DNA from 3 places in the Mesorhizobium sp. B2-4-6 genome. Region 3 is predicted to be linked to each of the others. Evidence: riboswitches for the same ligand, from Rfam matches in the RefSeq annotation. Region 3 holds a riboswitch; each other region holds the start of a gene.

Region 1 (9,545 bases), on a different contig from region 3:
CGCCGATGCTGCGTGACGATGCCAGGCGGCTGAACCTCGCGCCGATGGTGGCGGACAATGACTCCGCCCACACCACCGCGTTCACGGTCAGCGTCGATTTCAAGCACGGCACCACGACCGGCATTTCCGCCGACGACCGCACGCTCACCGTGCGCAATCTTGCCAACGGCAATGTCGGCCCGTCCGATTTCGTGCGTCCCGGCCACATCTTCCCCCTGATCGCGCGCGAAGGCGGCGTGCTCATGCGCTCCGGCCACACCGAGGCCGCGGTCGATCTCTGCAAGCTCGCCGGTCTGCCGCCGGTCGGCGTCATCTCCGAGCTGGTGAACGACGACGGCACGGTCAAGCGCGGCCCTGAAGTGCAGGCCTTCGCGGAACAGCATGGCCTGAAGCAGGTCTCGGTCGCAGACCTAATCGCCTACCGCCAGCGCAAGGAAACGCTGGTCGAGCGCGTCGCCTGCTCTGACATCGACACGCCCGGCGGCAAGGCGCAGGTCTTCACCTACACGCTGCCCTGGGATTCCATGCACCATGTCGCGGTCGTCTTCGGCGACATACGCGACGGCGAGGACGTGCCGGTGCGCCTGCATTCGGAAGATGTCGTCACCGACGTCTTCGGCACCAGCCATCGCCTCGACGGCATCATGAAGGCGATGGGCGAGCGCCGGCGCGGCGTCATCGTCTATCTGCGCGAGGGTTCGGTCGGCGTCGCCCACCAGGAGCGCAAGCGCCCGGCGAGCGGCGACCGCGAGGATCATGAGGAAGCCCGCCGCCGCGAGAACGAATGGCGCGAGATCGGCCTCGGCGCCCAGATCCTCAAGGACCTCGGCATCTCCTCGATCAACCTGATCGCCTCGCGCGAGCGCCACTATGTCGGCCTCGAAGGGTTCGGCATCCATATCGCCAAGACCGAGATTCTGTAGTCTGTCGAAGGACTGACGCACCGTCCCGCTGGCAGCTCTGCCCGCGTTGCTGATTGACCGAAGCCTCCGGAATTTCGTCATCCTCGGGTCTCCGCTTCGCGTCGCTCCGCCCGTGGATGACGATGTCGCGGAGGCCTCGGCTAACTGCCAACGTCTGCGATGATGATCGGACGGCCGACTAACCGTCACTCCGCAGGCACCACCGCTACGCCCCTGTCCGCGTCGCAATCGCCCGTCGCCAGCCGGCACTGCCCTGCAAGCACGGTGGTCAGCGCGATCGCCCCGGCCACCACCGACACCCAGAACCCGTTCTGCGGACCGAAATTGTCGACCATCCAGCCAGCGGCGAAGGAGCCCAGCGCCATGCCGATGCCGATGCCGGTGGTCACCCAGGTGACGCCTTCGGTGAGCATTGCCGGCGGCACGTGGCGCTCGATCAGGCCGAAGGCTGTGATGAAGGTCGGCGAGATCGCGACGCCGCTGACGAAGACCGCCAGCGCCAGCGTCGGCACCGTGTCGGCGAAAAGCAATGGCAGCGTGGTGAGCGCGATCACCGTGACCGCGACCGCCAGTTGCCGCTGCAGCGGCGCCTTCAGGCTGAGCGCGCCGACGATGATGCCGAGCACGAAGGATCCCAGCGCATAGACGCCGATGACGAGGCTCGCCGCTTGCGGTTGGCCGAGCGCCTTGGTGATGGCGACGGTGGTGACTTCCGTGGTGGCGAAGGTCGCGCCGACAAAGATCAGCGCGAAGGTGATGATCTGCACCGGCCGCAGGCGGATCGCCGAACCGGTCGCGCCATGTTCCGCCGGGCGGATGGGCGGTTCGGACGAACGCTGCAGCAGGAATGCCGCCGAACCGAGCGAGAGCAGCAATGTGCTGACCACCATGCCCGCTTCGGGGAACAGCGCCGCGCTCAAGCCCACCGACAGCGAGGCGCCGGCGACATAGACCAGTTCGTCCGCGGCCGATTCGAACGCGAAGGCGGTGCTCAACTCGGGACGATCGCGGAAGATCTCGGTCCAGCGCGCCCTGACCAGCGCCGGGATGTTGGGCATGGCGGCGGCAAGCAGCGCCGACCCGAACAGGGTCCAGGCCGGCCAGTGCTGGTTGGCCGCCACGATCAATGTCGTGAAGGCAAGCACCGAGACGAGCGTGGTCGGCAGGGCAATCGCGCTTTGGCCAAGCTGATCCACCCATCGCGAGATCTGCGGTGACAAGACAGCATTCACAAGGGCGTAGGTCGCCGAGACCGCCCCGGCCAGCCAATATTCGCCATGCGTCTGCGACAGCATCGCCACGATGCCGATCGGCGCCATGGCGATCGGCAGCCGCGCGATGAAGGCGGCCGCGGCAAAGCCTTTCGTGCCGGGAGCCCGAAAAATGTCCGCATAGGGGTTTCGCATGATCCTGCTCCTCGACAAGGCTGCATACTAAAACTACATGCGCTGCGTATGAATGTGAGATAGTTCATACGCTGCGTATGTCAATTGGCATACGAGGCGTATGTTAGTAGGGCCAGAGCCATGCACAGACCGCGCAAGGAGATGATCGCCGAAACGCGCGCCAAGCTGATCGCGGCCGCCCGCCATGCCTTCGGCACGGTCGGCTACGCCGAGGCCTCGATGGACGATTTCACCGCGTCGGCCGGCCTGACGCGCGGCGCGCTCTACCATCATTTCGGCGACAAGAAGGGGCTGCTGCAGGCGGTGATCGCCGAGATCGACGGCGAAATGGCCGTGCGGGTGAACGAGGTGGCTTCGAAGGCGCCGACCCGTTGGCAGCATTTCGTCGATGAATGCACCACCTATATCGAGATGGCGCTGGAGCCGGAAATCCAGCGCATCATGTTCCGCGACGGCCCGGCGGTGCTCGGCGACCCGGCGCAGTGGCCGAATGCCAGCGCTTGCACCGCCTCGATGACCGATCATCTGACGAAGCTGCAGGACGAGGGGGTGGTCGTTCCAGAACTTGATCCTGAGACGACCTCACGGCTGATCAATGGCGCCAGCAGCCAGGCCGCACAGCGCATCGCCAATTCGAACGATCCCGAAGCGACGTCGAAGAAGGTGATCGCGGCGTTCAAGCAACTGCTTGAAGGCTTGCGCAAGAGGGTTTGACGGCACGCTTGGGTAACCAAGCATAGGGTTGTGCACCGGTTTCGGATCGGTGCAACCCTGCCGCGATTGACAATCAATAGGGCGAGCGCATCCTCCCCGGCCATTCTCTGAAGGTGTGGGGAGTCGGGCATGTGGGACTTCAGCATCGGCAGGTCGGTGTCCATCATGATACGGACGTGGCCGTTCATCGTCTTTCGCATGATCGTCTATTTCGGCATCACGGTAGCCTACATCATGGCGACCGGCACGGGCGCCAGCGTCGGCTACGGCGTCGGTCACATCTCGACCGATCCGGACAGCCCGATGTCCTTCGCGCTCTGGGGCGGCGTGGTCGGCTTCGGCGTCGTCTCGATCGCCGTCTACTGGATCCGCGAATACATCCTCTATGTGCTGAAGGCGGGCCATATCGCCGTCATGGTGCATCTGATCGACGGCCACGATGTCCCTGACGGGCAGAACCAGATCGCCTATGCCAAGGAAGTGGTCACCCAGCGTTTCGCCGAGGCCAACATCCTTTTCGTCGTCGACCAGCTGGTCAAGGGCGCCATCCGCGCCATCACCGGCCTGATCGGCGGCATAGCCGCCTTCCTGCCGATCCCGGGCCTGAGCGGCCTGGTCGGCTTCATCAACACCATCATCCGTATCTCGCTGACCTATGTCGACGAGATCATCCTCGGCTACAACATCCGCATCAAATCGAGCACGCCTTTCGAGACGGCCAGGCAAGGCGTCGTCCTCTACGCCCAGAACGGCAAGCACATGGTCAAGAACGCCGTCTGGCTGGCGGCGATCATGTGGGGCGTGTCCTTCGTCATCTTCCTTTTGATGCTGGCACCCGCGGCCGCGATCCTCTGGGTCATGCCGGGCCAGCTTGCCGGCTGGGCTTTCGTGCTCGCCATCGTCTTTGCCTGGGCCTTCAAGGCGGCCTTCATCGAGCCCTTCGCCATTGCCTCGCTTATGCAGGTCTATTTCGAAGCCATCGAGGGCCAGGTGCCCAATCCCGAATGGGACCACCGGCTGGCCGAGGCCTCGTCCAAGTTCAGGGAACTGCGCGACAAGGCGCTGGGCTCCTTCGGCGGCGGCTCGCGCTGGGATACGCCCCGGGCCGCCTGATCAGGATTTCGAAGGACCGCCTAGCCTTGCGATCGCCGATTTGAGCGGCGCCTCGCCGGCGCCGCGAAAAGTCTCGCTCATCACCAGTTCGGGCAACGGCAGGCGCTTGCCCCAGCCATGCGCCTCGAGATCGGGCTTCGGCGCGAAGGCAGAGACGCGGCCGACGCAGAGATAGGCGATCGGCGTCACATGTTCCGGGATCGACAAGAGCTGCTTCAGCGCTTCCGTCTCGATGATGCTGACCCAGCCGACGCCGACACCCTCGGCCCGCGCCGCCAGCCAGAAATTCTGCACCGCGCAGACGGTGCTGTAGAGGTCCATCTCCGGATTGTGCCAGCGCCCGAGCGGCGAATCCTTCGACCGCTGCCGGTCGCAGGTGATGCACAGATTGAGCGCGCTTTCGCAGATGCCCTCGAGCTTAAGCTTGCGGTATAGCGCCTGCCGTTCCGCCTCGATCGCCGGCAGCTCCTGCTCGCGCGCGGCGAGGAACAGGTCGCGCACCTGCCGACGCCTGCCTGCATCGCGGATGACGATGAAGTTCCACGGCTGCATGTAGCCGACCGACGGCGCATGATGCGCGGCGGTGATCAGCCGCGCCAACACGCTGTCGTCGAGATCGTCGGGGATAAAATGGCTGCGCACGTCACGCCTGGTGAACATCGCCCGATAGACCGCGTCGCGCGCCAATTGGTCAAAGTCGTCGCCGCTCGCGGCGATCGCTGCTGCCGTCATCGCTTTTCCCCTTGCGACAAGCAATTTCCCGCCTGACCAAGCGGAAAACCATGTCTGCCGGGCCGGTCTTCTGGCTCGGGATCCTCCCGCATCCGGCGCCTTCCCGTCATCGACAGTGGCTTTGCCGGCGCGGTCCCCCTCACAGCGTTGGGCACGCCACGGAGTTCAACCGTGTTCCCGATTCTCCCGCGTCGCGGGCACCAGGCAGCGAAGAACCTTACCGCGAAGCTTGCGCCGCGCCAATGGCGCCAGCGACACGGGCTGGCGCAATTTTCCCCAGCCATTCGGCTTTCAAACATGGTCATCCGCGCCGCCGGTGCCTAGATTAGGCGCCATGGCCACCCGTCTCTACACGCACCCGATCTTTCTGGAACACCTCACGCCGCCCGGCCATCCCGAGCGGCCCGACCGCCTGCGCGCCATCGAACGCGTGCTCGACGACGAGGCTTTTTCGGCGCTCGACCGCGTCAAGGCGCCCGAAGGCGACGAGAAAACGATTCTCTATGCGCATCCCGAGGATTTCGTCGAGCGTGTCCGCGCCGCGATCCCTGAGAGCGGGATCGTGTCGATCGACGCCGATACCAGCGCCAGCCCGAAAAGCTGGCAGGCCGTGGTGACGGCGATCGGCGGCGCCAACGCGGCGGTCGACGATGTTTTCGAGGGCCGCGCGGCAAACGTCTTCGTCGCCGCCCGCCCGCCGGGTCACCACGCCGAAAAGACCACCGCGATGGGCTTCTGCCTGTTCAACACGGCCGCGATCGCCGCCCGCTACGCGCAGAAGAAGCATCAGGCCGAGCGCGTCGCCATCGTCGACTGGGACGTCCACCACGGCAATGGTACCCAGGACATTTTCTGGGACGACCCGTCGGTTCTCTATTGCTCGACGCACCAGATGCCGCTTTATCCCGGTACCGGAGCGAAAAGCGAAACCGGCGCCGGCAACATCGTCAACGCGCCGCTCGCGCCGCAGACCGGCAGCGACCTGTTCCGCGACGCCTTCCTGTCGCGTGTGCTGCCCTCGATCGATGCGTTCGCGCCGGACTTGATCATCATTTCAGCCGGCTTCGACGCGCACCATCGCGACCCGCTGGCGGAGATCAACCTGACCGAGGATGATTTCGACTGGGCGACCGGGCAATTGATGGAACGCGCCGGCCGCCACAGCTCCAACAGGCTCGTCAGCTTGCTGGAAGGCGGCTACGATCTGCAGGGACTGGCATTTTCAGTCGCCGCCCATGTCGGGCGGCTGATGAAGGGATAGGGTATGGCATTGGAAGACAATGAGGACGTCAAGGCGATGAGCTTCGAACAGGCGCTCGACGCGCTGGAGAAGATCGTCGATGATCTTGAGCGTGGCGACGTCCCGCTCGACCAGTCGATCAAGATCTATGAGCGCGGCGAAGCGCTGAAGGCGCATTGCGACCGGCTGCTGAAAGCGGCCGAGGACAAGGTCGAGAAGATCAGACTGTCGCGCGACGGCAAGCCGGTAGGAACGGAGCCGTTGGACGCAGAGTAATTTGGACGACGGTGAGGCAGACAAAGCAGGTAAGGAGTTCAAGCTATGTGCCGCAACATCAAGACCCTGGCCAATTTCGAGCCACCGGCGACCAATGACGAAGTGCATGACGCAGCGCTGCAATTCGTGCGCAAGCTGAGCGGCTCGACCAAGCCCTCCAAGCGCAACGAGCATGCCTTCCACCATGCGGTCGAGGCGATCACAGCTATCGCGCGCGAATTGATCGATTCGCTCGAAACCAACCAGGAACCGCGCAATCGCGAGGAAGAAGCTGCCAAGGCGAAGGCCAGGTCGGCGCTGCGTTTCGCCTGAGGATCCGACATGAGCTTCTTTCCGGGAAACGATCCTGAACCGGGCGATGCCTTCGCCTGCGACCAGATCGAGTTGATGGTCGTGCCCAACGCCAAGGACATTGGCGGCTTCGAGGTGCGCCGCGCCCTGCCGACGGCGAAGCGCCGTCTGGTCGGGCCGTTCATCTTCTTCGACCGCATGGGGCCGGCGATCCTGCGCGCCGGCCATGCGCTCGACGTGCGCCCGCATCCACATATCGGCCTCTCCACCGTCACCTACCTGTTCGACGGCAAGATCAGGCATCGGGATTCGCTCGGCACCGAAATGGTGATCGCGCCGGGCGACGTGAATTTGATGACAGCCGGGCGCGGCATCGTTCATTCCGAGCGCACGCCGGAAGAACTGCGCGGCGCGCCGATGTCGGTCTCCGGCCTGCAGACCTGGCTGGCGCTGCCCGACAGCAAGGAGGAGATTGCCCCGGTGTTCGCTAACACGTCGGTGGCCCGCTTGCCGCAGATCGATGCCGAGGGTGTCAGCGGCCGCGTCGTCATTGGCGCGTTCTCAGGCCTGCACTCGCCCGTGGCGACCGCCTCGGACACGCTTTATGCCGATCTGCGCTTAGCGTCGGGTGCAAGCGTGAAGATCCCGGCCGATGCCGAGGAGCGCGCCATCTACACGCTGGAAGGCGACGTCTCGATCGCCGGCGATATTTTCCCGGCCGAGCGGCTCCTGGTGTTCAAGCCGGGCGAGGAGATCATCGTTTCCTCCGAGCGCGGCGCGCATTTCATGCTGTTCGGCGGGGCTTCGCTCGGCTCCAAGCGCTACATCTGGTGGAATTTCGTGTCGTCCTCGAAGGAACGCATCGAGCAGGCCAAGCAGGAATGGAAGACAGGCCGCTTCGATATCGTTCCCGGCGATGAAGAAGAGTTCATCCCGCTGCCGGAGAATTAGGGTCCGCTTGCGCGTCACTGGCGCGCATTTACATTCGTCCGCCGGCGGCCTATTCCGCGCATGATTATGGCGCAATCTGCTGATAGCGCCGTGTCGATCGATTGACGCAGGACGCGCCCGAGTGAAGCCAGACACGCCGCTGCTCGACAAAGTCCGCATTCCGGCGGATTTGCGGACGCTCGATGAGGGCGCGCTGCCGCAATTTGCCGCCGAACTGCGCGCCGAGCTTATCGACGCCGTCTCGCAGACGGGCGGCCACCTCGGCGCCGGCCTCGGCGTCGTCGAGCTGACGGTTGCCCTGCATTATGTCTTCGACACCCCGAACGACCGGCTGATCTGGGACGTCGGCCACCAGGCCTATCCGCACAAGATCCTGACCGGCCGCCGCGAGCGCATCCGCACGCTGCGCCAGGAGGGCGGCCTCTCCGGTTTCACCCGGCGCGCCGAGAGCGAATACGACCCGTTCGGCGCCGCGCATTCGTCGACCTCGATCTCGGCCGGCCTCGGCATGGCCATGGCGCGCGACCTGTCGGGCGGCCGCAACAATGTGATTTCCGTCATCGGCGACGGCTCGATGTCGGCCGGCATGGCCTTCGAGGCCCTGAACAATGCCGGGGCGCTCGACGCCCGGCTGATCGTCATCCTCAACGACAACGACATGTCGATCGCGCCGCCGACCGGCGCCATGAGCGCCTATCTGGCCAGGCTCGCCTCCGGCAAGGCCTATCTCGGCCTGCGCGATTTCGGCAAGAAGCTGACATCCTATCTCGGCAAGCGCGCCGACCGCGCCATCACCAGGGCGGTCGAGCATGCGCGCGGCTACGTCACCGGCGGCACCCTGTTCGAGGAGCTCGGCTTCTATCACATCGGCCCCATCGACGGGCACAATCTCGAACATCTGATCCCAGTGTTGAAGAACGTGCGCGACAACGGCAAAGGCCCGGTGCTGATCCATGTCGTGACCCAGAAGGGCAAAGGCTACGCGCCGGCGGAGGCCGCGGCCGATAAATACCACGGCGTCAACAAGTTCGACGTCATCACCGGCGCGCAGGCCAAGGCGCCGGCCAATGCGCCGGCCTACACCAAGGTGTTCGCGGAAAGCCTGATCCAGGAAGCGCGTGAGGACGACCGTATCGTCGCCATCACCGCCGCCATGCCGAGCGGCACCGGCCTCGATCTGTTCGGCGAGGTGTTCCCGAAGCGGACTTTCGATGTCGGCATCGCCGAGCAGCATGCGGTGACCTTCGCCGCCGGGCTGGCCACCGAAGGCTACAAGCCCTTCGCCGCCATCTATTCCACCTTCCTGCAGCGTGCCTACGACCAGGTCGTCCACGACGTTGCGATCCAGAAATTGCCGGTGCGCTTTCCCATCGACCGCGCTGGTTTCGTCGGCGCCGACGGCGCCACCCATTGCGGCGCTTTCGACACCACCTTCCTCGCTACGTTGCCGGGCTTCGTCGTCATGGCCGCCGCGGACGAGGCGGAACTGCGCCATATGGTGCGCACCGCGGCTGCCTATGATGAGGGCCCGATCGCCTTCCGCTATCCGCGCGGCAACGGCGTCGGCGTCGACATGCCGGAGCGCGGCTCGCTGCTCGAAATCGGCAAGGGTCGTATTCTCAAGGAAGGGACCAAGGTCGCACTGCTTTCCTTCGGCACACGGCTGCAGGATTGCCTTCTGGCGGCCGAGGAACTCGGCGCGGCGGGCCTGTCCACCACCGTCGCCGACGCCCGCTTCGCCAAGCCGCTGGACGAAGATCTTATCCGCCGGCTCGCCCGCTCGCACGAAGTGCTGGTGACCGTGGAGGAGGGCGCGATTGGCGGTTTCGCCAGCCAGGTGCTGCATTTCCTGGCCCATGAAGGCCTGCTGGAAAGCGGCCTTAAGGTACGGCCGCTGGT
Region 2 (9,545 bases), on a different contig from region 3:
GCCGGGAGGAGGCGGGGCGAAGGATCCGCTATGCGCTTCGGCGGGTGCTCCCGCCGTCATGATCGAAAGGGCGGTCGCCAAAAAGAAAATGGCCGCCAGGGCAAGGAATCGTGGCGGCCGACGCATCGGATTTCAGGCGAAGCGGCGGGCAGGGCTGCGCTGGTCGCGCGCCGCGACCACGCGCTCGGCAACCGCGCCGAAGCCGAGCCCGACGACGGTCCATAGCACAAGCTGGATGCCGAGCGAGGCGACGCGGAACTGCCACAGCACCGTCGCCGAGAAGTTCTCCGGTACTTCGTTGATGTCGGGCAGGGCTGCCTTCACCAGCGCGAAGACCACGAGGAAGGCCAGCCCAGCCACGATCGAGGCGTTCCAGGCGCCGAGCCGGGTCCACAGCCGCTGCGCCAATCCAACCGCCGCCACCATCGCCGCGATCGAGACCACGATCATGATGAAGAACAGCTCGGTACGGTAGCCGATGGTCTCGGCATTGCCGACCGCGGGCGGATTCGCCGGATATTTGAGGCTGGGGACCACGATCACGGCCAGGAAGCCGAGCAGCGCGATGAGCGCCGAAGTGCCACGGGGGCCCAGCGAACCCAGACGGCCATAGGCATAGGCGAAGACCAGCGAGAACAGCCCGCCGAGGGCGGCGCCGTAGACCAGCACGCCGGTCGCGAGACCGATGCCGGCCTGCGTGACGCGGCTGACCATCTCGGGCTCCGGCGCCTCGCCGGTCGCCTGGGCCTGCTGTTCCTCGAAGGCGATCGCCTTGTCGACCTGCGGCTCGCCATAGACGCGGGCAAAGGCGAATGCCAGAATCCCCGCAACCAGCCCGACAAGCATGCCGCGCAGCAAAAGTTTTCCGACCATGTCGTTAACCCTCTAAGCAATTCCAGGAAAAGTGCGTAGCGGTTTTCCGTCCGGAATCGCGTTAGACCAGAATCGAAGCAAGTTCAGCGATGCTGAACCGCCTTAGTGGCAGGGGAAGCCGAGCAGGTGGCGGCCGTCATGCACGAATTCGTGCACATAGGTGCCGCGGATCAGCGACGTCGCGCCTTCTTCCGCCCCGACGAAATAGATCGCCAGCATCAACAGCAGGCCGGCGAAGATGGCCCAGGGCAGAAGCTCGCGAACCGGAATCGCAACCGGACCGTAGCTGGGGGCGAAGGTGGTGTCGGACATATTGACCTCCCGTGGGATACTGCGTCCCGTTGATCGAACAATGCTGCGGAATAAGGCCTGACTTTCGGCTGGTGCCGATCACAGTGGCGCGACCGTGCCGGACTCGCACCGGCTTCCAATCCCGTATAGCGCTAAAACACTTGTCAGCACTTCGTTCGCCTGTCAACGACATGTAATGGCCAACACGGCTTCGCGCGGCCGAAATTTCACTGGACCACGGAGTTTTGGGATGCTCGCCCGCCTTACGATGATCGCAAGCGGCGCGACGCAGTCCATGCGCAAGGGGCGCTTTCCGAGTGACGAGGGGCTGGAACTGCAAGCCATCGACCGCGCCGTTGCGCTGGCCGTTTCGCTGCGCCGCGCCGACCGCGTCTGGACGAGTCCGGCGCTTGCCGCGCGGCAGACGGCCGAGGCGCTCGGCCTCGAGGCGACGGTCGAGCCGCTGCTTGGTGAGCAGGACTTCGGGCGCTGGGCCGGCAAAGGCTTCGAGGAGGTGCAGGCAGAGGATCCGGAAGGCATGGCGGCCTGGTTCGCCGATGCGGACGCGGCGCCCCATGGCGGCGAATCGCTTGCCGCCGTCGCCCGGCGCGGCGCCGCGCTGATGGAGCGCCTCGCTTCCGAGAGCGGTCATACCATCGCGCTCACGCACGCCCTGCCGATCCGCGCGGCCATGGTGCATGTTCTGGGCGCGCCGCTTTCCTCGGTCTGGAAGATCGACATCGAGCCGCTGTCGCTCACCGAGTTCCGCGGCGACGGCCGCCGCTGGGTGCTGCATGCGAGCGGTGTCATCGTCTCTGGTTGAACCCTCTGGGCGTGAAAGATCCCGATGAACGCGGTCGGCCTATGAAGCTGCCGTTCCGCGTTTCAGTGATTGCTAACGGAACGGAAACGCCTCGCTGCTATGGTGCTGCCCGGTTGCGAGGAGAGCCTTGCCTGAGGAGCCCGTCGGATATGGCCAATTTTCCCGAGACCGAGCGCCGTCTTCATGCGCGCGAATTCGTGCTCAAGGAAGCCACGATCATCGCCGCCGGCGTTAGGATCGGCTGCTCGGTCAGAAATCAGCACGAGCAAGGTGCGGAATTGCGCATCGGCGCCGATGTGGAGATCCCAGACCGCTTCCTGCTCGAGGTCCCGGCCGACGATACGGCCTATCGCGCTTGGGTGCGGTGGCGGCGCAACGACCGCGTCGGCGTGGCGCTCTACAGCAACGCGCCGAAGGACTGATGCGCGGGCTCGCCGCTCAGCAATTTCTGATTTGATCCTGCCTAAGGCGACGTGCAACCTGGCATATCGGGAACGCAGCCGCCGCGAGCGCGTCCACTGCCGGACCAGCAGGGATTTGCGAATGAGCAGGACAGCCGTTTGGGTGGCGCTGCTCGCCATTTACCTGTTGCAGGCCGTGCTTCCCACCTCAACTCGCGCTCGATTTTAATGTGAGGATCAACTCCGCCCCTTCGCTTTCAGACTCCGCGCCGCTTGCTCGATCGCCGCGCGGTCGTTGCCCAGCCGGTCGAGCAGTTCCTGCGCCTCGTCGCCGGAAATGCCGGTGCGCATGGCAAGCGCCTCCACCGTGAGCACATCGGCGCTGTCGATCTCGCGCGTTTCGGGCAGAGCATCGTCCGCTGTCAGCGGCAGGGCCGCCTCGCGGTCGATCTCCAACTCGGCCTGTTGCCAGTGCCGTTCGTGATTGCCGAGGACGCCGCCCTCGCGTTGAAATATCTCATAGGCACGTTGCCTGATCTTCTCGGTCCGATCGTCGTCCATCGCCATTCCTCCTTGCGTGTCACAAGAACGCAGGACAGGGCGGAACGATCCGTGGCATCGCGAAGGTGATCGACCGGCGCTGTTCCAGGCGCGTCCGCTCAGGGCCCGTAGATGGCGGCCGGCTTGCCGAACATGCCGGGCTCCGGTTTCACGCCCAGCCCCGGCCGTTGCGGTACGGCGATGTGGCCTTGCTTGATGACGATCGGGTGCTTCGCGTCGAAATGGCCTTTGATGTATTCCTGCGCGATCCAGGCGCCTTCCATGCGGCGCGGCTCGACCGTGGCGGCCAGATGCACGCAGGCCGCCGCGATGATGTCGCCGCCCCAGGCGTCGTCGCAGCTGTGCGGCAGCGAGCGGATGGCGCAGAGATCGCGCACCGTCGTCATCTTGGTGAGGCCGCCAAGCCGCGTGACCTTGAAGCCGAAGCCGTCGGCGATGCCGAGCGAGATCGCGCGCAGCACGGCGTTCTGGTCCTCGGTGCTTTCGTCGAGATAGACCGGATGCGTGATGCGGCCCTTCAGGGTCGCGATCTCGTCCATCGTGTTGCAGGGCTGTTCGAAGACGAAGGGGATTTGCTGGCAGAGCCGGTCGAGGTGTATCGCGGCGGCGACCGTCAGGCCGCGGTTGCCGTCGACCGCTAGCCGAGCCTTGTAGCCGACCGCTTCCCAGACCTTGTGGACGACGGCCACGTCTTCTTCCAGGTTGCGCCCGCCGATCTTGACCTGCAGGCGCGGATAGCCTGCCTTCACTTTGTCGGCGGCGATCCGCGCCGTCTCGTCCGGCGCCCCGACGATCAGCGAATAGTAGGCCGGCACGCGGTCGGTCAGCGCGCCGCCCAAAAGCGTCGAGACCGGCACGCCGAGCTTTTGGCCGAGCAGGTCCAGGAACGCCATGTCGAATGCGGCCTTGGCGTAGCCGTGCCCGCTGAGCCGCTCGTCCATCTGTTTCGCCAGCAGCCTGATCGAGGCGACCTCCGAGCCGATCAGGCCCGGCGCGATTTCGGCGATCGCGGCGCGGGCGCCAAGCGCATGATGCGGCTGGTAGACCGGGCCGATCGGACAGGTCTCGCCCCAGCCGGCAAAACCATCATCGGTGACGATTTCGACCAGTGTGGAGTCGAGCGCCTCCACGTCGGCGCTCGCCATGCGGTAGACACCGCATTTGACTGGCAGCTGCACCGAATAGACGTTGATGCGGTCGATACGCATACGGGCTTCCCTCCGAAGGACACGTCGGTAACGGGGCCTTTGCAGGCCCCGCCTATTACATCCGCGCCCTGGCCGAGGTCGGGTCGTAAGGCGAATCCGCGATCACTTCGGCGGCCCTCCATTCGCCAAGGATCGCGACGTCGAGCTTCGTGCCGGGTTTGGAAAATAGTTCGGGCAGCAGCGCCAGCGCCACGTCATGCCCAAGCGCATAGCCATAGCCGCCCGACGTGATGCGCCCGACCAGCGCGCCGTCGCTGTAGAGTCCTTCATTGGCAAGCGTGCTTGCGCCGTCGGTGTTGATTTTCAGCGTCACCGACCGGCGCTGGTCGTTGCGCTCCTTGTATTTCAACACCGCCTCGCGCCCGACGAACTCGCCCTTGTCGAGGCGGATGAAGCGCTCCAGCCCGCTCTCCAGCGCGTTGAGCTCGGGATTCATGTCGCGGTACATGGCGCGATAGGATTTCTCGAGCCTGAGCGACTCCAGCGCGTGCAGCCCGACCAGCCGCATGCCGTGCTTCTCGCCTTGCTTCAGGATCGCGTCGAGCAATTGACGCTGATAGGGCAGGGGATGGTAGAGCTCCCAGCCCAACTCGCCTTCATAGTTGACGCGCAGCAGCCGCACGTCGCTGGCCAGAGCCACATTGCCGGTCTTGACGCCGAACCAGGGAAAATTTTCGTTTGAAAGGTCGATCTCGGTGAGCGGCTGCAGCACCTCGCGCGCCTTGGGTCCGACGACCGTGAAGCAGCCGCGATCGTTGGTGACGTTCTTCAGGCTCACGCTGCCATCGGCGGGGAGCAGCCTGGACAGATCGTCGAAGTTCCAGCGCTCGGCGCGCGGCGTCGAGATCAGGTAGAACAGGTCATCGCCGAGGCGCGCCACCATATATTCCGCCTGCACGCCGCCGTTGGCGGTAAGCTGATGCGCCAGCGTCACCTTGCCGACCGCCGGCAGGCGGTTGGCGATGATCCGGTCCAGCCAGGCGACCGCGCCTCGTCCCGACACTTCGAACTTGGTCATCGGAGTCATCTCGACCAGGCCGACGGCGTTGCGCACCGCCAGCACCTCCTCGCCGACGAGGTTGCCCTTCGGCGTCCAGCGCCAGCTAAACTGGTCCTTGGCCTCGACCCCGTCGCGCGCGAACCAGTTGGGCATCTCCCAGCCATTGAGCACGCCCCAGACGGCGCCGAGCTCGGTCAGCCTGTCATAGGAGGGCGCGGTCTTCTGCGGGCGGGCGGCGGGCATGTCCTGTCCGGGATATTTCTGCTCGGCATGCGTGCCCCAGGCCTCGCGCACTTTCTCGCGCGTCCATTCCTTGTTGGCATAGTCGCCGAAGCGGCGTGGGTCGAGGTCGGAGACATCGAGGCTGTTGCCGCCTTCGACGATCCGCTCCGACAGATAATAGCCGATCGTGCCGCCCCACAGGATGCCGCCGGGCACGCCCTCGGCCAGCCACACATTGGGCAGGCCCCAGGCCGGACCCATCAAGGGCAGCTCGTCCGCCGTCATCTGGAAGGGGCCGCGCACATTGGCCTTGATGCCGACGCGTCCGAGCGCCGGGACGAGCTGCAGCGCCTGTTCCCAGTTCCACGCCACCGCGTCGAAATCCTCTTCCAGCAGGTCGGCGCCGAACCAGGCGGGAACGCCATCCTCGGCGAAGAGCTTGAGGTGCTCGGTGCGCTCGTAAGGCCCGAACATCAGGCCGTCGCCTTCCTCGCGCAGATAGCCCTCAAAACCTTCGTCGCGCAGGATAGGCATTTCGGGCCGGCCAGCGCGTTTGCGCTCGACCACTTCCGGCACGGCTTCGGTGATCCAGTACTGGTGCAGGATCGGGATCGCCGGGATGTCGAGGCCGAGCAACGCGCCGGTCTGGCGCGCGTAATTGCCAGTGGCGCACACGACGTGCTCGCAGGTGATGTCGCCCTGGTTGGTCTCAACCACCCACTCGCCGCTGGCCGTCCGCTTGAAGCCGGTCACCTCGGTGTTGAGATAGACCTTGGCGCCGAGATCGCGCGCGCCCTTGGCCATGGCATGCGTCACGTCGGCCGGCGCGATATGGCCGTCGTCCGGATGATAGAGCGCGCCGAGCATTTGCTTGTTGTCGAGCAGCGGCCAGAGTTTTCGCGCCTCGTCGGGTGTCAGCAACTGCGCCCGCATGTTCTGCACCTCGGCGACGCTCATATAGCTTTTGTATTCGTCGAGCCGGTCCCTGGAATTGGCGATGCGCAGCTGCCCGCATTTGTGCCAGCCGACCGGCTGCCCGGTCTCGGCCTCGAGCCCTTCATAGATCTCGATGGTCTTGTTGATCATCCGCCCGACATTGATGTTGCGGGCGTAGGACGGGATCAGCCCGGCCGCATGCCATGTCGAGCCGGCGGTCAGTTGCGTACGCTCCAGCAGCGCGACGTCCGTCCAGCCGCGCTTCGCCAGCCCATAAAGGATACCGGCGCCGACGCATCCGCCGCCAACGATCACCACCCGCGTATGTGTCTGCATCAAACCACCGAAACCGTATCATTGTTGAACGAGCGCCGCCGAAGCTACAGGCGGGGAAAGCCCGTGTAACGTCTTCAAAAACTGGGGGTCATGATAAGCTGGATTTATGCAGCAGGTTACAACTCGGCGGCCTCGACCTGCCGGCATTTCATTGCGCCTGCCCGTCTTGCGCCGTCTCCTGCTCGAAGTCGACTTTGGTGCCGGGCTTGACCATGGCGGCGAGGTCTTCGGCATCCCAGTTGGTCAGCCGGATGCAGCCATGCGAGAAGGTCGTGCCGATCTTGCCCGGATCGGGCGTGCCGTGGATGCCGTAGCTTTCGATCGACAGATCGATCCAGACGATCCCGACCGGATTGTTCGGCCCCGCGGCGATGGTGAAGGGCCGCTTGCTCCTCACCCCCTTAAAGGCGAACTTCGGATTGTAATGATAGGCCGGATTGTGGACGACGCGCTTGACCTCCGCCGCGCCGCTCGGCGCCGGCTTTTCCTCGCTGCCGATCGAGGCGGGATAGACCGCGAGCGCCTTGCCTGACGCATCGAGCGCGCGCACCTGGCGCGCGCCCTTGTCGACCTCGACGCTGGCGACGGTCGCGGGAGGACCGCCGCGGCCGATATCAGGCACCACCAGCGTGGTGTCGGCCTTCCTGAAACCGGTTTTTGGATTGAGCAGCCTCAGCAATTGTTCGCTGACATGGAAGCGCTCCGCCAGTTTTTCCCGCGCGTTGCGATAGCCGAGCCGCTTCAGATGCGCCATCCGCTCCATGCGGGCGGGGATGCGCCTGGTGAACGGCCCGCGCACATCCTTGGCCGTGACCTCGTAGCTTATCAGCACCGGGCCGGCGAAAGTCGCCGCCAGCTTGTCCCAGGTATCCCGGGTGAGCTTGCCGTCGGAGGGCAGTCCGTTCGCCGCCTGGAAGGCCGCGACGGCCTTGGAAAAATTGTCGGAAAGGCGGCCGTCGATCAGACCGGGGGAGAAGCGGGCGCGATCGAGAAGGATCTGCGCTCTGAGCACCATCGGATCGACGCCCTTCGGCTCGCCCTCGCCGAATTGCGCCTGGTTGACAGCAGCGAGGTCGAGCTTGGCTGCCAACGTCCCGCCGCAAGCGAGCGCGAGCGCCAATGCAACGACAACAAGCAGCTTGACCATCGACGTCACTCCAGGATCGCGACAAGAGCCTGTCCCTATGACGCGGCACGGCCGATGTGGTTCCTGTCGCGGGGAGCCGCACGAAGGTCATCGCGAGTGTGCGCTTTCTCCCATATACATTTGAATTTTAAGCCGGAAACCAGTTTCCAGGAACGCAGAGAACTGGCATTATTGTGTCAGGGCCTGCGCATTTTTTCTCATTCCATGGCCCCTCGTCCTGGTAACCGGCGGCTCCCCAACGCCCCCGCCCATGCCGTCGGTTGCCCTGTCGGGCGCTTTCCGGTCTGAGCCCCATGGGCTCCGGCGGCAGCGGCTGGTCATCGGCTGGAATTGAGCTTCTGGATGCGCCCCTTATCCAGCCGGAATACGCCGTCCGTGCCGCCTTGGAGCTCGAAATCGGTTTGAAGCTCATCCCATGAGCCGAGATATTTGCCGCACTCAGCGCAATGGATCGCCGTTTCGGGTTGAGCATCGGCCGGAATTTGCAAACGGATGGTGCCGCAAAACGGGCATTCCAATTTGTGATCCAGATACTCGCCAGCCATGGTTGCGCAACATCGCGCAATCGGCACGTCTTCGCAAGGCTGGGATTTTGGCAAGCCTTTGCTTCAGCCCGGCCCGATCTCCTCAAACAGCCAATCGCGAAACGCCTTCACCTTGCGCTGGCGGATCGCCTCCGGCGGGTAGACGAGGTAAAAGCTGGAGACCGCTTTCAGCGCATGGTCGAACGGCCGCACCAGCCGGCCGGTGGCGAGGTCGGCCGAAACCAGCATGGTGCGGCCGAGCACCACGCCTTCGCCTTGCACGGCCGACTCCACCGCGAAGGTGGCGGAGTCGAAGGTGAGGCCGCTGTTCGGGTCGATGCCCGCGACGCCGGCGCTGGCCAGCCACGCCGCCCAGTCGATGCGGTAGCCGTCGCGGATCAGCGTGTGGTGCCTGAGGTCCTGCGGCGTCCTGAGTGGACGCGGCCCTTCCAGAAGCTTCGGGCTGCAGACCGGAAAGACCTCCTCGCCGGTGAGGAATTCCGACGTCAGCCCGTGATAGTGCCCGCCGCCATAACGGATAGCGACGTCGATGCCGTCGCCGCGGAAATTGGTCAGCTTGCCGGTGGTCGAGACGCGCACGTCGATGTCGCCATGCGCGCGGTGGAAACGATAGAGCCTCGGCACCAGCCACTTGCCGGCAAAGCCGTCCGAGGTGCTGACATTCAGCGTCGAACCCGAATGGCGCGAGGTCGCCGTCTGCGTCGCCAGCGCGAGCTGGTCGAGCGTCTCGCGCACGGCCAGCGCATAAGGCTCGCCGACCGGGGTGAGCCGCACCGAGCGCGTGGCGCGTTCGAAGAGCTGCACGCCGAGCTGCTCCTCCAGATGTTTTATTGCCCGGCTGACGGCGCCATGGGTGAGATTGAGCTCGTCCGCGGCCCTGGAAAAATTCAGGTGCCTGGCGGCAGCCTCGAAGGCCGGGAGGGCATTGAGCGGCGGCAGTCTGCGGGTCATGGCCAGATCGATTTGTGAGTGTTGGTAACAAATCCTTGCCAAACTTTGGTTTGTCCGTCGAGCTTTTTCCAGCCAAAAATCCTCACGGAATTTGTGATCAACACTCACTTCAGATCAAACCTGCGAGGACATCATGGCCACCGTTCACCCTTTCCTCTGGTTCAACCTGAACGCCGAAGTCGCGCGCGACTTCTATCTGTCCGTTTTCAGGAACGGTCGCGCGCTGCAGAGCATCGAGTTCACCGACAAGC
Region 3 (9,545 bases):
TGTACGGGTTGATGAAGGCCGAAAGCTCGGTGTGGTTGATCTGGGTGTTGCGCACCATCAGCGCCGCGACCACCGATACGCCGATGGACGAGCCCAGATTGCGCACCAGGCTGAACAGCGAGGTGGCGTCGGTGCGGTAGCGCGCGTCGAGCGTGGCGAAGGCGACCGTCGACAGCGGCACGAACACCATGCCCATGCCGAGACCCTGGACGACACCCGAAGAGATGATCAGCCAATTGTCCATCTGCGGCGTGAAACTCGCCATCGTATAGAGCGACTGCGCGGTGAGCAGGAAGCCGATGGCGACGAGGATCCTGGCATCGATCCTGTGCATGATGCGGCCGACGACCAGCATCGAAATCATCGTGCCGATGCCGCGCGGACCCAGCACGACGCCGATGGTCACGGTCGGGTAGCCGAAGATATTGGCAAGCATCGGCGGCAACAGCGACATCGAAGCCAGGATCAGCACGCCCATGATGAAGATGAAGCCCAGCCCGGTCACGAAATTGCGGTCGAGGAAGATTTTTGGATCGATGAAGGGATGCTCTGACGTCACCGTGTGGATGATGAACACCCAGAAGCCGGTGAGCGACAGAGCGAGCTCGATCCAGATCTCGGCCGAGTTGAACCAGTCGACCTCGCCGCCGCGGTCGAGCAGAAGCTGCAGTGCGCCGACGCCGATCGACAGCATGGCGAAGCCGAAGAAGTCGAAGCCGCGCATGCGCTTGGCGACGACGGGCAGATAGGCGGCCATGCCGAGGAAGGCGAGGATGCCGACCGGCAGGTTGATGAAGAACACCCAGCGCCAGTTGAAGTTTTCCGTCAGCCAGCCGCCGAGCGTCGGCCCCAGGATCGGCCCAAGCATGATGCCGGCGCCCCAGATCGCCATCGCCTGGCCATGGCGCTCCTTCGGGTTGATGTCGAGCAGGAAGGTCTGCGACAGCGGCACGATGGCCGCGCCGAACACGCCCTGCAGCAGCCGGAAGAGCACCATCGTCTCGAGACTCCAGGCAAGGCCGCAGAGCATGGAGAAGATGGTGAAGCCGACAACGGAGGCGAGGAACAGCTCCTTGCGGCCAAGCCGGTCGGCAAGCCAGCCGGTAACCGGCGTCATGATCGCCGCGGCCACGATATAGGAGGTCAGCACCCAGTTGATGTTGTCGGGCGACGCGCCGAGGTCGCCTGTCATGGTCGGCAGCGCGACATTGGCGATCGTGGTGTCGAGCGCCTGCATGATCGTCGCCAGCATCAGCGCGACCGTGATCAGTCCGCGATGCGGCACTTCCTTGAAGGCTTCGGGCGTGCTCATGGTGCTGAACTTCCAGCAGGTAACAAAAACGTGTAGACTAGAGCATGATGCCGAAAAGTGTGAAGCGGTTTTCGGACGACATCATGCTCTATCTCTTTGATTTAGAGGCGGATTCAGATTTCAGGTCGAACAGACCTGAAATCATCCGGCTCTAGGTTTCCGGGCGGCAAAGCCTTCCGTTGAGAGACCTTCATCGCGGTGGGACGCGATTATCGATGTGGGGGTTACATCGACTGAAAGTCTCTGGCAGAGCGGATTGCTGCCGCCCGGAAACCTGAGGACCGACGGGTCCGCGACGAGGCCTCGGCTTTCGGACCAGCCGCGATGCGGCTTGCCTCGCTGATCCTTGTCACTCCTCCCATCAGACCAATCCCCTCAATGCCCGCCGCGTCGCGACGGGCCTCGCTGTCGTTACTGCGCGTGCTCCCCTGCCGCGGCGTGGCCGAAGATCGACGGTAGGCCGCGCGCCACGCCGGTGTCGACGGTGACGGTGGCGCTCATGCCGGTGCGCAGCGCCATTTTGGCATCGGGATCGGTCAGTTCCAGGCGCACGGGAATGCGCTGCGTGACCTTGACCCAGTTGCCGGTGGCATTTTGCGCGGGCAGCAGCGAAAACTCCGCGCCCGTGCCGGCGCCGATCGCCTTGACGATCGCCTCGAAGGTGCGGCCCGGATAGGTGTCGACGACGATCTCGGCCTTCTGGCCCGGCTTCATGTTGGTGAGCTGGGTTTCCTTGAAATTGGCGTCGATCCAGGTGTCGCCGGTCTCGACCAGCGCGAACAGCGGCGTGCCGACGGAGACATACTGGCCGACCTTGAAGGACGCGGCCTGGTAGATGACGCCGTCGGCCGGCGCCTTCACCGTCGTCTGCGCCAGATCGTAGGCGGCCTTGTCGCGCGTGGCCAAGGCCGCCATCACGGTCGGATGCTTGTCGGTCTCGATGTCCGGATTGCCGCCGAGCGCCGCCTTGGCGCTGACGATGCCCTGCTCCGCGACGGCCAGCTGCTGCTTGGCCTTGTCGAGGTCGTTGCGGGCCTGGTCGAGCGAGGACTTGGCGTTGATGCCCTTCTGCGCGAGATCGGCGGCGCGGCCATATTGCGACTGCGCATAGTCGACTTCGCTGGAGGCGGATTTTTCCTGCGCCGTCGCCTGGCTGTAGGCGGCGCGCAGCTGCTCGACGTTGAGGCGCGCGGCGGCGACCGCCGCATCGGCCTGGGCCAGCGCGATCCTGTAAGGCTCGGGATCGATGACGAAGAGAAGGTCGCCCTGCTTGACCATCTGGTTGTCGGCAATGCCGACCTGGACGATACGACCGGCCGTGTCGGAAGCGACCGAAATCCTGGCCTGCTGCAGGTTGGCGTTCTCGGTTTCCTGATAGCGCCCACCTGTCACCCAGACATACGCGCCGCCGACGAGCAGGGCCAGCGGCAGCGCGACCATCAACAGGAAGCGACCGGGGCGACGCTTCTTCTTCGGCGCGACCGGGGCCGGCTGAGGCGCAGGCGCCACCGCGACCGGAGTGGCCGCCGGCTGTGCGGGCGCCTCAGCGACCGGCTGCGCCGGCGCACCCAGCTTCGTGACGTTGTCGTCTTCCCGCTTGGCTACCGCGCTCATGCCGCTGCCCCTTCCCTGCTCTTTATCTTTTCGAGGGACGATGCCTCGCCGTCCGTCAGGTTCCGCACGATGGTGTCCAACACCCGGATCAGGATGCGCCGCTCTTCGGGCGAAACACCGGTCAACGACTCCTCATAGACCTCGCCGGCAAGGCTTTTGACATCGGCGTAAGCGGCGCTCGCCTTGTCGGTCGGGAAGATCATGCGCACGCGCCGGTCGGTGGCGTCCTGGCGGCGCTCGATCCAGCCGCCCTCCTCCATGCGGTCGACGAGGCGCGAGACACTGATCGGCTCGATTTCGAGCAGCTCGGCCAGCCGCGCCTGGGTGATGCCTTCTTCCTTGGCAACACGCACCATCAGCCGCCATTGCGCCGAGGAAAGGCCCAACCCACTGGCACGCACCTCGAAACGCTTGCGCATCAGGCGCTGCACGTCGTGGATCAAAAACCCCAATCTGTCGATACCATCTGAAACCATGAGCGATACATATAATAAGCGTGCTTACTATTCAAGTGGATGCTTTGTGCAAGAAGCCGGCAAATCGAGATATCAGGGTTCCGATGCGTCGATGGTTAGCGTCCGGTGAAGATAGCTCCGATGCCTTCGTCGCCTGCACGATGGGATTTCTCGGCAGACTCGTCGCCTCGGCGATCAAGCGCGACCAGGGCGTCAAGGATTGGGGCCACCTGATCGAAGGTCATGGCGGCATGCTCGACCGCACCGACAGCTTGGTCTTCGCTGCGCCGATCTTATTCCACATCGTGCACCATTTCTGGACGGTTTAATAACCGGTCAGAGCCGGTTACGCATCAGCAAGGTGACGACGAAGAACGCGCCGAGCGAGCTGGTGATGATGCCGATCGGCAGTTCCTGCGGTGGCAAAAGCGTGCGGGCCAGCAGATCGCTCGCCAACAGCAGGATGGCGCCGAACAGCGCGCAGGCGATGACCAGATTGCGATGCAAGGGGCCGGAGAGCGGCCGGCTGAGATGCGGGATCATCAAGCCGACGAAGCCGATGACGCCGGCCACGGCAACGAGAATGGCGGTCGCCAGGGCGGCGACGAGGAATGTCGCGCGGCGCATCCTCGCCACCGACACGCCAAGGCTCTCGGCGGCGCTTTCGCCGGCGAGGAAAGCATCGAAGCGGCGGTGGTTCCACAGGCCATAGGCGAGGATGATGCCAGCGCCAAGCGCCGCCAGGCCGATATTGTCCCAGCGGGCAAGACCGAGCCCGCCCATGGTCCAGAACAACACCGAATGGGCGGCGCGCTGGTCGCCGGCGAACACGAGATAGTTGGTCAAGGCAGTGAATAGAAATGAGACGGCGAGGCCGGCCAGGATCAGCCGCTCGGGCCCCTGCCCCTTCACCCGCGACACCAGCAGAAGCACAATCGTCGCCGCCAGCACGCCGCCGGTGAAGGCGGCAAGCGGCAGCGTCCAGACGCCGAACGTGTCGCCGAATACGGTGATGACGGAGACCGCGCCCGCCGCCGCGCCCGAGGAGAGGCCAAACAGGAACGGATCGGCGAGGTCGTTGCGAGTGACCGTCTGTAGCAGCGCGCCGACCACGCCAAGGCCGGCGCCGACGGCGATCGCCAGCAACGTGCGCGGCAGCCTCAGGTCGACGACGATGCTGCCGACCGGGCCGGATGGGCTCTGGCTGCCCAGTCCGGCCGCATGCGCCAGTGCGCCAACGACCTGGCGCAGAGGTATCAGCGTCGAGCCATAGGCGATCGAAAGCAGCCCGAGCGCGACCAGCAGCGCAGCGCCAAGCATCATGGCCAAAGCGAACGATCGGCGGCGCAGATTCACGGCGTGGGACCTGCCGCCGCGATCCCGGCGTTCGGGATTAGCCGAGGCATCCGCGACTTCGTCGATGCCGCAAGGGGCGGTCCACCCATCATTCCAGGGCGAAGCAGGCGCGAAGCACCGCGTAGACCCTGGAATCCATGCCGTGACCTGGCGCGAGAAGTGCCGCGGTGCGGAATTCTGAGCAGCGGCAACGCCTCGGCGTTACGGAATGGATCCTTGGGCCTGCGCCGCGTCGCTTCGCTCCTTGCTCCGCCCGTGGATGACGAAGTCGCGAGTGTTTTGGCCAATCTCCAAGGCGGTCGATTCACAGGCACGCGATCCGTCAATGAAGCCATTCCCACCCCATCAGAACTCCAGGCCTAAAACGCTTCCGGATGCATGGCCCTGGCGATCTTGCCGATCGCCTCGATATTGGCGGGTCCGGGCGTCAGCTCGGCGTAGCGCAGCGCGACGAAGCGCTCGTTCCTGACAGCGTCGGTCTGCTTCATGGCCGGATGGACTTTAAGGAAATCGAGCAGCTTCCTGTAGCCGCCGCCATCCTGGTAATCGAGCAGGATAAGGAACTGCGGATTGCGCGAGGCGACCGTCTCCCAGTCGGTGTTGCCCCAGCTCGTCTCCATGTCGGCCATGATGTTTTCGCCGCCGGCGGCTGCGATCATGGCGTTGGGAATGGCGAACTTGCCGGCGGTGAAGGGCTTGTCCTCGCCGGAATCGTAGAGGAACACGCGCGTGCCCTTGCGGTCGCCGACCTTGGCGGTGATATCGGCAAGCTCGGCCTTCCAGCGGGCGACCAGCTTTTCGGCCTCCGTCTCCTTGCCGAAGATCTTGCCGAGCTTTTCGACGTCGCCATAGAGCAAGTCCATCGAGGCGGCGGGCCGGTTCTTGTCGAGATGGACGCAGCTTTCGGTCAGCACCAGCGTCTTGATGCCGTGCGGGGCGAGCGTGTCGGGCGTGACCTCGCCGCCCGGTTTCATGCCGTAGTACCAGCCGGCGAAGAAGAAATCCGGCTGCACGGCGACGAGGTTCTCCAGCGTCGGATATTTTGGCGCCAGCTCCGGGATGGAGCCCTGCTCCGCCTTGAACTCGGGGCCGACCTTGTACCAGCCGGTGATGCCGGTAAGCCCGACGATCGACGGCTGCAGCTTCAGCGCGAAGGCCATCTCGGCCATGTTGAGGTCCTGGATGACGGCGCGTTTTGGCGGTGCATCGAAGGTGAGCGGCTTGCCGCAGCTGTCGACGGTGACCGGGAAGGCGAAGGCGGCCGAGGCGAGAAGCGAGAAGGCAAACGACAAAGCGAGGCGTTTCACGGGGTGGTGCTCCTTGTTTGGGTTGGGCAGGCTCAGGATGACGAGGAAGCGCGCGTGGGCAGTTCGAAGACGGTGAGCTCGCGGTCCTCGGTCGGGTGCCGCAGGCGCAGCACGTCGATGCCGAAAACCTCGCGGATATGCGGCTGCGCCAGCGCCTCGCGGGGCGGCGCCAGCGCGTGCAGCCGGGCGTTGCTCATCACCGCGACGTTGGTGGCGAAGGGCGCCACCAAGGCGAGATCGTGCAGCACGGCGACCACGGTCATGCTGAATTCGGCCACCAGTTCGAGCAGTTCTGCGCGGGCGCGCGGATCAAGGTGGTTGGTCGGCTCGTCGAGGAACAGGATCTTCGGCTCTTGCGCGATGGCACGGGCGAGCTGCGCGCGCTGGCGCTCGCCGCCGGAGAGCGAGCCGATGCTGCGCGCGAGCAGTGGCAAGAGCCCGGTCCGGCGCAGTGCTTCGACGACGATGTCGCGGTCGTCGTGCCGGCGCCTCAGGCCGGCATGCGGGACGCGGCCAAGCTCGACATAGTCGATGAGCGCCAGCCGTGGATCCGGCTGGTCCGTCTGGCCGACGACGGCGATGCGGAGCGCCCGCTCGGCGGCGGTGATCCTGTCCAGCCGGCGCCCGGCCAGGCGAACCTCGCCGTGGCTCGGCGACAACGCCCCGCACAACATGCGCAGCAGAGTCGTCTTGCCGGCGCCGTTCGGGCCGATGATGGCGAGGCGCTCACCCGCCGCCAGCGACAGGCTGACATCCTCGACCAGCGTCCGGCCGTTTGCCGTGGCGCCCAGATCGCGGGCTTCAAGCAGGGGCGCGCTCACCGGCCTTGCTCCCTGGCCTTACCCGCGGCGGGGATGCGCGCCAGTATCTTGCCGGCGAGCCTTGCCGGGCGCTGGCCGGAATTGCACCAGCCGTCGGGCAGCGAGGCATAGAGCCTGGCAAATTCCACCAGCGCGCCGGCGTCGGTGCCCCTGTCGATGGAACCGAAGAGATAGGTGGCTTTGCCTTGCGCCTTGAAGGCCACGGTGAGCGGCCGCGCGCAACCCGCCATGCAGTCGATGGTCTCGACGGCAAAGGAAGGCGCCGGCTGCAAGGAAAGCATGGAACGCAGGTCGGCGCACAAACCCTCGCCGGACCTCAACGCGGTCACGGTATCGCGACACAGAGAACAGACGATGATGCGATGGCTCGAGCGTTTCACCGTTTCACGGAAACGGCGAACCGCTCTATCTCTTTGTTTTGACGCAATTCCAGACGGAAAACCGCTACACACTTTTCCTGGAATTGTTCTCGAGGCGTCCAACATTTCCGTCACTTTCCAAAATGGCGACGGAAGGATGCTGGACGAGCCGGCCGACAAGACCGGCGCCCGCGTCTCCTCCCGGCACACCCCGTCCGGTCAACTCATGTCGATGGCAGGTCTCCTGGCTCGCGGGTCGTTGCGCCATCCGCCTTCCCAGCCTTGCCGGCCAGTGGCGTTTCGGATGGAACTCGCCGCTCACAGTTGCGGGGGCAGCCACGGGTTCAATCCAGACCGGATCTCACCGTGTTCCCTTTTCACCCCTCGCCTTGCGGCTCGAGGACCATGACGCAACCATCGTAGGTTGTCCGCGCGCGAGTCGCAACGGCTTCTGTCCGCCCATCGCGCGAAAGACATGGCGGGATCCTCGTGTCGGTGCCGCAAGTCGCCTGCTTCGTTTTGATATGTAATAACATTACCAGATAGAATACGCTGCCTTGGCTTGTCAACGTCATTCGACTTCGCTCGAAGCGCAATTTCGATCAAACTGGCCGCCGGTGCGGGGACTAGTGTCGCCCCGCCAGATGCGAGGAACCATGAACCCGACCGAGAAAGCGCTGTGGTTTGTCGAAAGCCATCTGCCGGACGCGATCAGCCTCGACGAAATAGCGGCAAGCAGCGGCGTGTCGCGCTTCCATGTGACGCGCGCCTTCGGCGCCGCCACGGGACGATCGGTCATGGGTTATATGCGAGCGCGCCGCTTGAGCGAAGCGGCGCGCAAGCTGGCCGGCGGCGCGCCCGATATTCTTTCGGTCGCGCTCGATGCCGGCTACGGCTCGCATGAGGCTTTCACGCGGGCCTTTCGCGAGGCGTTCGGCACCACGCCGGAATTGGTGCGCGCGCAAGGCTCGACCCAAAACCTCGACCTCGTGGAGCCCATTCTGATGGACAGTTCGCTTCTCACCACTCTCGAGCCGCCGCGCTTCGAGACCAGCCGCCCCTTCCTCATCGCCGGTCTCGGCGAGCGCTACAGCTGCGAGACCAGCGCCGGCATTCCAATGCAATGGCAGCGCTTCGCACCCTATATCGGCAACGTTCCAGGCGAAGTGCCTGGCGTCTTCTACGGCGTGTGCACGAATGGCGACGATGCCGGCAATTTCGACTATGTCGTCGGGGTCAAGGTGACGGATTTCTCCGATCTGCCGAAGGATTTCTATCGCGTGCGGGTGCCGGCGCGGAAATACGCGGTGTTCTCGCATCGCGAGCACATCTCGGCCATCCGCCGGACCATCAACACGATCTGGAACAGCTGGCTGCCGCCATCCGGCCACGAAATCGCCGACGCGCCGGAATTCGAGCGCTATGGACCCGAATTCGACGCGCGCACCGGCAATGGCGGGTTGGAGATCTGGTTGCCGGTGAAGGGGTGAGCGCCTTCCCTTCACCTTGTGGGAGAAGGCAAAGAGCTAAAGTTCCAGATCCCACGTCTGCCCGACAAGGTCCTTGCCGAACGAATGGTGGCGTTCCTCGTCGACCAGCTTGAAACCCACTGCTTGATAGATGCGGCGGGCCGCGCCCAGTATGTCATTGGTCCATAAGGTCAGCGTCTTGTAGCCCTTGGCGCGCGCGAAGGCGATGCTTTCGTCGACCAGGCGCGCACCGATGCCAAGGCCGCGCGCCGATGGCTCGACATAGAGCAGCCTGAGCTTCGCCACCTCCGGCGACTTGCGCACGACGAAGACGGAACCGACAACCTCGCCCGCGCGCTCGGCGATCCAGGCACGCTCCCACTTCGGATCGAACTTCTTGACGAATTCGCCAAGGATCTCGGCGACCAGCGCCTCGAAGGTCCCGTCCCAACCATACTCCTGCGTGTAGAGCATGCCCTGGCGGCGCGTGATCCAACCGATGTCGCCGACCTGGAGCGGCCGCAGGATGTAGGCTTCCGTCGGTTCGGGTTTGTCGCCGAGCAGCTCCTGTACGGTGCGCATGGCCTTGACCAGCCGCTCCTGGTCGACAGGCGCCAGGCGATCGAGCAGCGCCCGCACCTGGTCGTGCGAATCCTGGTCGAGCGGCGCGAAGGCCTGCCTGCCCGCGGGCGTCAGCGCGATCGAGGCGCGGCGCGCATCCGCCTCGGTGGCTTCGCGCTCGACCAGGCCGCGCTCCTCGAATTTCTTGAGAAGACGGCTGACATAGCCGGGGTCGAGGCCAAGCTCGCGGATCAGGTCGCTGGCGACGAGCCCGTCGCGATGCGCAAGCTC

What was found. Region 3 has a riboswitch for cobalamin ahead of FJ957_RS26690 (DUF1636 family protein). Riboswitches for the same ligand answer to the same signal wherever they lie in the genome.
Region 1: another riboswitch for cobalamin. It lies ahead of bluB (5,6-dimethylbenzimidazole synthase); the one in region 3 lies ahead of FJ957_RS26690 (DUF1636 family protein).
Region 2: another riboswitch for cobalamin. It lies ahead of FJ957_RS12085 (CbtB domain-containing protein); the one in region 3 lies ahead of FJ957_RS26690 (DUF1636 family protein).

The regions. Positions count from the first base shown of each region.
Region 1 covers NZ_VFVI01000011.1:120,081-129,625, forward strand. The annotation lists gene ribB (3,4-dihydroxy-2-butanone-4-phosphate synthase) at 1-923, shown strand, start outside; gene FJ957_RS24245 (MFS transporter) at 1,109-2,329, opposite strand; gene FJ957_RS24250 (TetR/AcrR family transcriptional regulator) at 2,450-3,043, shown strand; gene FJ957_RS24255 (hypothetical protein) at 3,173-4,156, shown strand; gene bluB (5,6-dimethylbenzimidazole synthase) at 4,157-4,888, opposite strand; cobalamin riboswitch at 4,931-5,108, opposite strand; gene FJ957_RS24265 (histone deacetylase family protein) at 5,223-6,149, shown strand; gene FJ957_RS24270 (exodeoxyribonuclease VII small subunit) at 6,153-6,404, shown strand; gene FJ957_RS24275 (DUF2277 domain-containing protein) at 6,450-6,716, shown strand; gene FJ957_RS24280 (pirin family protein) at 6,726-7,646, shown strand; gene dxs (1-deoxy-D-xylulose-5-phosphate synthase) at 7,768-9,545, shown strand, end outside.
Region 2 covers NZ_VFVI01000003.1:407,903-417,447, forward strand. The annotation lists gene FJ957_RS12075 (hypothetical protein) at 1-81, opposite strand, end outside; gene FJ957_RS12080 (CbtA family protein) at 133-873, opposite strand; gene FJ957_RS12085 (CbtB domain-containing protein) at 976-1,185, opposite strand; adenosylcobalamin (AdoCbl) riboswitch at 1,186-1,329, opposite strand; gene FJ957_RS12090 (histidine phosphatase family protein) at 1,415-1,987, shown strand; gene FJ957_RS12095 (PilZ domain-containing protein) at 2,137-2,409, shown strand; gene FJ957_RS12100 (DUF2934 domain-containing protein) at 2,626-2,949, opposite strand; gene FJ957_RS12105 (mandelate racemase/muconate lactonizing enzyme family protein) at 3,048-4,157, opposite strand; gene FJ957_RS12110 (FAD-dependent oxidoreductase) at 4,213-6,651, opposite strand; gene FJ957_RS12115 (L,D-transpeptidase) at 6,800-7,798, opposite strand; gene FJ957_RS12120 (hypothetical protein) at 8,116-8,343, opposite strand; gene FJ957_RS12125 (transcriptional regulator GcvA) at 8,407-9,294, opposite strand; gene FJ957_RS12130 (VOC family protein) at 9,428-9,545, shown strand, end outside.
Region 3 covers NZ_VFVI01000014.1:33,105-42,649, forward strand. The annotation lists gene FJ957_RS26655 (DHA2 family efflux MFS transporter permease subunit) at 1-1,312, opposite strand, end outside; gene FJ957_RS26660 (HlyD family secretion protein) at 1,724-2,926, opposite strand; gene FJ957_RS26665 (MarR family transcriptional regulator) at 2,923-3,402, opposite strand; partial or broken gene FJ957_RS26670 (phosphatidate cytidylyltransferase) at 3,531-3,710, shown strand; gene FJ957_RS26675 (iron ABC transporter permease) at 3,718-4,704, opposite strand; gene FJ957_RS26680 (ABC transporter substrate-binding protein) at 5,097-6,044, opposite strand; gene FJ957_RS26685 (ABC transporter ATP-binding protein) at 6,077-6,865, opposite strand; gene FJ957_RS26690 (DUF1636 family protein) at 6,862-7,350, opposite strand; cobalamin riboswitch at 7,441-7,647, opposite strand; gene FJ957_RS26695 (AraC family transcriptional regulator) at 7,881-8,714, shown strand; gene FJ957_RS26700 (bifunctional helix-turn-helix transcriptional regulator/GNAT family N-acetyltransferase) at 8,751-9,545, opposite strand, start outside.